Regions from separate parts of the Bradyrhizobium sp. CCBAU 25360 genome, predicted to be linked through region 2. Evidence: predicted binding sites of a transcription regulator. Region 2 holds the regulator's gene; the other holds the start of a gene.

Region 1 (3,413 bases), on a different contig from region 2:
GCGGACGGCAAAATCGTGTGGTCCTGACGCCCGGGGTCTGTGCGTCAAGTGTTGCGGTGATGTTGCGGCTCAACCGGGTCAGCACATCAGTCATCCGCAACGCGACGGGGGCAATAGTGCATCGCTCCCCGGGGAGAGCGCGACATAAGCCGTAAAGCCATCCGCGCAGGGAAGGCCGGTCGCCCGGCTACACCTGTTGTCCAACCCGTGCGCGTCTTGTTCGCACACGGGACCGCGGGTGCCAGCCGGCGCCCGGCCTTCCCTGCGCCCTTTCTGAACAAGAAGGGCAACGACGAGAGCAAAGCTCGGGCGAAATGAGCCGCGAGAATGCGGAAGTGTGTCTTCCGAATGGATCATGTTTATGGGCAGTCTCGTGCCCCGGACGCAGCGCAGCGTCCCTTTGACGGAGCGCTGCAGAGCCGGGGCCCATGATCGCGGCGAACCGTGTAGCTTCTGGGTCCCGGCTTGGCGCAGCAACGCTCAAGGCGTTGCTGCGCGTCCGGGACACAAGCGTCCCTTACGCGCTCTCCGTCTCCCGGTGCACGTCGTGCACGACGAGGCCCATGCCTTCCTCCGGCATCTTGATCCAGTCGCGGCGCTTCAGCGTGCGCTTGGTGTCTTCATAGCCGCTGGTCCAGTGCTCGCGCATCGAGGTGCCCGAGAACTCGTGGTCCTTGGCGTCGCCCTCATAGGCCTTTTGCTGGTAGATCAGATGCAGGATCGCGATCTCCGGCATGTGGCACAGGCTCGTCTTCAGCTTGCGCTCCTCGTCGGACAGTTGCTCGTCCGGCAGCTTCGCCAGCGCCTTGTGGAGCAGGACCTTGAGATTGTGGGTGCGGCGATAGACGTCGGTGTTGTGGCGCGTGCGCGAGGAATACATGATGTCCTTGTGGCGAGCCATCACGTCCTGGATCGAGCGCGGCAGCACGCCGCGCGCGCTGAACAGGTCGACCTGAAACACCAGCGAATTGAGCGCATCCTCCTGGTCGAGCAGGTGTTGCAGCGGCGTGTTGGAGACGATGCCGCCGTCCCAGAAATGATCGGTGCCGATCCGCACCATCGGCAGCGCCGGGGGCAGGGCGCCGGAGGCCATGATGTGCTCCGGCTCGATCTCGTCATGGGAATTGTCGAAATAGATGAAATTGCCCGAAAGCACGTTGACCGCGCCGACCGCGAAGCGGACCTTCTTCTCGTTGATGAGATCGAAGTCGACCAGCTCGAGCAGGCTCTCCTTCAGCGGCATGGTGTCGTAATAGCTGGTCGCGGTGCGCGCGCCGACCGGGCTGAACCAGGGATTCATTTGGTGCGGGGTGAAGAATCCGGGCTGGCCCATCGCCGAGGTCATCCAGGCGCTGGTGAGATTGCGCCACTGGCGGAAGACGTCGCCGTCGGGCGTGTAGTGCCAGATCTTGCGGTTGGTGATGCGCTCCCAGAAGATGCGCAGCGCCTCGAGCCGCTTTTCCGGCTTGTTGCCGGCGATGATGGCGGAGTTGATCGCGCCGATCGAGACACCGCAGACCCAGTCGGGCTCGATGCCGGCCTCGTGCAGCGCCTGATAGACACCGGCCTGGTAGGCGCCGAGCGCGCCGCCGCCCTGCAGCACCAGCGCGATGCGATCGCAGCGTTCGGGCCGCCAGCCCCGCGAGGGCGCCTGATGGCTCTGATATGTCGGATGCGACGTGCGGGCGTCCATGGCGATGCCTCCTGCTTGCGCAAGACGATTGCGTCACGTGGTGACGGCGTGATGACAGGGCGGCACCGATGCATCGCCGGCAACGCAGACCGACCACGCTGCAATGGCAGGGGTCGTGCGCCTGACGGAAAAGCTTCACATCGCAGTCAATGAGGATCGCTAGCAATTGCCGCCGATCAGGAACACAGGAGACCAGCGATGCGAAGCGAAGACGTGCTGAGACTTCCGTCCATGCCCGCGGCGGGGCCGAGCTATCCGGCCGGTCCGTATCGGTTCGTCAACCGCGAATTCCTCGTCATCACCTACGAGACCGACCCGGAGCTGATCCGTGCCGGCCTGCCTGAGCCGTTGCAGCCGATCGACCAGCCGATCGCGCATTACGAGTGGATCAAGATGCCTGACTCCTCCGGCTTCGGCAGCTATACCGAATCCGGCCTCGTCATTCCCGCGCGCCTCAACGGCGAGGACGTCAACTTCGTCTCGCAGATGTATCTCGACGACGATCCGCCGATCGCCGCCGGCCGCGAGATCTGGGGCTTTCCCAAGAAATACGCCCATCCCAAGCTCGAAATCGTCAAGGACACGCTGACGGGCACGCTGGAATATGCCGGCCAGCTCGTCGCCATGGGCACCATGGGCTACAAGCACGAGAGCATGGCCGGCAACGGCGACCTCACCCGCGCCACGCTGTCGAAGACGCAGATCAATCTGAAGATGATCCCGGGCGTCGACGGCCGTCTCGAGGTCTGCCAGCTGGTTGCGATCAACCTCGTCGACATCGTGCCGAAGGGCTCCTGGATGGGGCCGGGCCGGCTGCACCTGGTGCCGCATGTGAATGCGCCGGTCGCCGATTTCCCGGTCCGCCGCTGCCTCGGCGCGCATCATTACATTGCCGATCTGACGCTGCCGTTCGGCCGCGTCGTCCATGACTACATCAGGCAAGCCGAGGCGGCCGCGACCGGGCTGGCGGCGGAATAGGGCGGCATCATCAAACTGTAACACTGGCGTAATTGAGTACCCGCGTGGGGTCCGGAAGATGCCGTCAGCCATCTTCCGAAACGGGGCAGTTGTTGACGGTTGGGGCTATCCATGGCTGAGCCGGCAAAGCTTGCCAGCGCATTATCGAACGCCGAACCCGCCATTCCCGGCCTGGTCTGGGCCTTCCGCCTGCACAGCGACGGCAGTGCCGAGGCGCTGCCGGTCGACCAGCCGATCGAGTTCAGCCATGACGGCCGGCTCTGGCTGCATTTCAACCTGACCGACGCGCGGGCGCGGCCCTGGATCGCGGCGTCGCAGCTGCCGGCGCTTGCACGCGAACTGCTGCTGTCGAGCGACACCTTCCAGCAGCTTCACGTCATCGACCATTGCGTCTATGGTGTGTTCTCCGATCTCGTGCGCGAGATCGACAGCGCGACGGAGGAGACCGCGTTCCTGCGCTTCGCCATGACCGAGCGGCTGCTGGTCTCTGGCCGCCATCAGGCGCTGTGCTCGGCGGACGCCACGCGGCGGGTGCTCGAAGGCGGCTACCGCGTCGACAATGTCGCTCATCTGCTCGAAAAGATCGTCGATGAGGTCGCGGACACGCTGGACCGGATGGCCGACAAGCTCGGCCAGGAGATCGACGATATCGAGGAGCGCATCCTGGCCGATGACGCGAGGCCGGAGATGCGCCGCAATCTCGGCCGGCTCCGCCGCACCTGCGTCCGGCTGCATCGGCAGC
Region 2 (3,413 bases):
ATTGCAGAAGAACACGAAGTCGGCAAAGCTCTCGTTGCAGAGCCGGTTGGCGAGCTTCTCGCCATCCGGGCTCTGGAACAGGTTCGACATGTGCCAGAGCTTCGTCGCCTGCTCCTGCAGCGCCTTGATCAGATGCGGGTGGCAATGGCCGAGCGCATTCACAGCCACGCCCGAGGTGAAATCGAGATAGCGATCGCCATTGGTCGCGATCAGCCAGCAGCCTTCGCCGCGCTCGAAGCCGAGGTCGGCTCTGGCGAAAACGGGGAGCAAATGCGGCGCTGCGCTGTTAGTCATGATGTCACTTGAATGTTGCGGACGGTGTGACGCGTGCATTGCGCAACGCACCATCGACCGGCCCGGAAAACGAAACGTGCCGCCTTTTAAGGGCGGCACGCGCGACTATCTTATGCCTGGCAAGACGGGTGTCAATGCCGCCCGGAAAGCCTCGGGAAACGCTGAATCCGTAGTCTTGCGGTGCCGATTTTGCGGGTTTTCACCACGGAACATGTGGAAGCGAGTCGGCGGACTCTTGCGCGGGAGTCACGCCATATTGTAGCGTTTGGATTGTCAGATACGACATCTCGTGCAGCGGTTCTGATCCCAAGAGTCCTCTTGTACCGGCGTAAACGTTCGGGCGTCAGTCACGCGCCCGGCGAGCCTTAAGGGATTCTGACGGCACGGGTTTTTGAAGGCTTAGGCAATCGCTGCGAGGCCCCAGGATGGCGGCGCGTAGCGAGGGAAAGGGTGCAATGACGGTTTTGACCTGGTCCGACGATCGCGTCGAGCAGCTGAAAAAGCTCTGGGAGGCCGGACTTTCGGCCAGCCAGATCGCAGCTGAACTCGGCAATGTGACCCGCAATGCCGTGATCGGCAAAGTGCACAGGCTCGGTCTGTCCGGCCGTGCCAAGAGCCCTTCATCGGCAGCGCCCCGGCCGCGCAAGGCGCGTCCCGCGCAGCACATGATGCGGGTGACCCGCCCCATTGCGCGCGGCAACACCGCGCTGGCGCAGGCCTTCGAGGTCGAGGTGGAGGCCGAACCGGTCACCTACGACAACGTGGTGCCGATGAGCCAGCGGCTGTCGCTGCTCGAGCTGAACGAGGCCACCTGCCATTGGCCGGTCGGCGATCCCTCCAGCCCCGATTTCTTCTTCTGCGGCGGCAGGGCGCTGTCCGGCCTGCCCTACTGCGCCCAGCACTCGCGCGTCGCGTATCAGCCGGCGGCGGATCGCCGGCGTGCCCCGGCAAAGCCGGGTCCGCGGTGAGTGGATTTAGCTGATCGCAAAGACGGCAGCCGTCACACGACGGCGCCTCAACCAACTCGGTGTCATCCCCGCGAACGCGGGGATCCATAACCATAGGGCGCTGTTGTTGCGCGAGATGGTCACTCCGAGTCTTCGCCAAACCACTGCCTGTGGTTATGGGTCCATGCTTTCGCAGGGACGACACCGGAGAATGTGGCGGCAGCCCACCAAACCCCAACGCCTGCAAACCTTACGTCTGCTCCGCCTTCGCGAAGCGATCGTCGAGCGCGTAGCCGGCGCCGCGGACGGTGCGGATCGGGTCCTGCTCGCGGCCGAGATTGAGCAGCTTGCGCAGGCGGCCGATATGGACGTCGACGGTGCGCTCGTCGATGTAGATGTCGCGGCCCCAGACGCTGTCGAGCAGCTGCTCGCGCGAGAACACGCGGCCCGGATGCTCCAGGAAGAACTCCAGCAGGCGATATTCGGTCGGACCGAGATCGATCGGCCGGCCCGAGCGCGCCACGCGACGCTTGTCGCGGTCGAGCTCGATGTCGCCATAGGCCAGCACTGTCGCGAGTCGCTCAGGACTGGCGCGGCGAAGCAGGCCCTTCACGCGCGCCAAGAGCTCCGGCACCGAGAACGGCTTGACGATGTAGTCGTCGGCGCCGGTCGCAAGTCCCCGCACCCGCTCGCTCTCCTCGCCGCGCGCGGTGAGCATGATGATCGGCAGCTGCTTGGTGTCGGGCCGGGTCCGCAGGCGCCGGCACAGCTCGATGCCCGACAGGCCCGGCAGCATCCAGTCGAGCACGATCAGGTCCGGGATGTGCTCCTTGAGGCGGGTGTCGGCGTCGTCGCCGCGCATGACCGTCTCGACGTCATAGCCGTCGCCTTCGAGGTTGTAGCGAAGCAGCTCGGTGAGAGCTTCCTCGTCCTCAACCACCATAATGCGTGCGCCCATCGGGTCGTCGCTCCTTGAGTCTTCAGGTATTCGGGACCGTCGTGGCGAAGGTGGTCATGTCGCCCTTCGGCCGCTTGTCGGTGATCGCCTGGCCTTCGATCATGTAGAACACGGTCTCGGCGATGTTGGTGGCGTGGTCGCCGATCCGCTCGATGTTCTTGGCGCAGAACATCAGATGGATGCAGAACGAGATGTTGCGCGGATCCTCCATCATGTAGGTGAGGAGCTCGCGGAACAGCGAGGTGCAGATCGCGTCGACTTCCTCGTCGCCCTTCCACACCGCCATCGCCGCCGGCAGATCATGTGCGGCATAGGCGTCCAGCACCGACTTGACCTGCTGCTGCACGAGGTCGGTCATGTGCTCCAGGCCGCGGAACAGTTTCAGCGGATGGAAGTCGGTCTCCAGCGCGGCGACGCGCTTGCCCATGTTCTTGGCGAGGTCGCCGATGCGCTCGAGGTCGGTCGCAACGCGCATGGCGCCGACGATCTCGCGCAAATCCACCGCCATCGGCTGGCGGCGGGCGATGGTGAGCACGGCGCGTTCCTCGATGCGCTTCTGCAGCGCGTCGAGCTCGGCGTCGATGGCGACGACGCGCTGGCCGAGCGCGACGTCGCGGCGGATCAGCGCGCCGACGGAATCGACGATCATGCGCTCGGCGATGCCGCCCATCTCGGCGACCAGGCGGGTGAGCTCCTGGAGGTCGGTGTCGAAAGCTTTTGCGGTATGTTCAGTACCCATGTCGCGTCTCCTCAGCCGAACCGGCCGGTAATGTAATCCTGCGTGCGCCGGTCGCTCGGCGACGTGAAGATCTTGCTGGTGTCGTCGAACTCGATCAGCTCGCCGAGATACATGAAGGCGGTCTTGTCGGAGACGCGCGCCGCCTGCTGCATGTTGTGCGTGACGATCGCGATCGTGTAGTTCTCGGACAGCTCCTGGATCAGCTCCTCGACCTTGGCGGTCGAGATCGGATCGAGCGCCGAGCAGGGCTCGTCGAACAGAATCACCTCGGGCCGCACCGCGACGGTGCGGGCGATGCACAGGCGCTGCTGCTGGCCGCCGGAGAGCGACAGGCCGGAGGCGTTGAGCTTGTCCTTGACCTCGTTCCACAGCGCGCCGCCGCGCAGCGCCTTCTCGACGCGGTCGTCCATCTCGGACTTCGAGATCTTCTCGTAGAGGCGGATGCCGAAGGCGATGTTCTCGTAGATCGTCATCG

The links. The regulator PhoB, encoded in region 2, activates phosphate uptake and scavenging genes when phosphate is short. The targets are predictions, from matches to a motif close to TGTCATNNANCTGTCAT.
Region 1: a site for PhoB is predicted at 1,734-1,750, ahead of XH81_RS35455 (acetoacetate decarboxylase). Genes of this name have one in related genera too.

Annotation. Positions count from the first base shown of each region.
Region 1 is NZ_LBJA01000045.1:289,160-292,572, forward strand. It holds gene XH81_RS35450 (patatin-like phospholipase family protein) at 518-1,693, opposite strand; gene XH81_RS35455 (acetoacetate decarboxylase) at 1,892-2,671, shown strand; gene XH81_RS35460 (transporter) at 2,783-3,413, shown strand, end outside.
Region 2 is NZ_LBJA01000032.1:15,062-18,474, forward strand. It holds gene XH81_RS09075 (aspartate aminotransferase family protein) at 1-294, opposite strand, end outside; gene XH81_RS09080 (GcrA family cell cycle regulator) at 750-1,262, shown strand; gene phoB (phosphate regulon transcriptional regulator PhoB) at 1,492-2,199, opposite strand; gene phoU (phosphate signaling complex protein PhoU) at 2,222-2,938, opposite strand; gene pstB (phosphate ABC transporter ATP-binding protein PstB) at 2,950-3,413, opposite strand, start outside.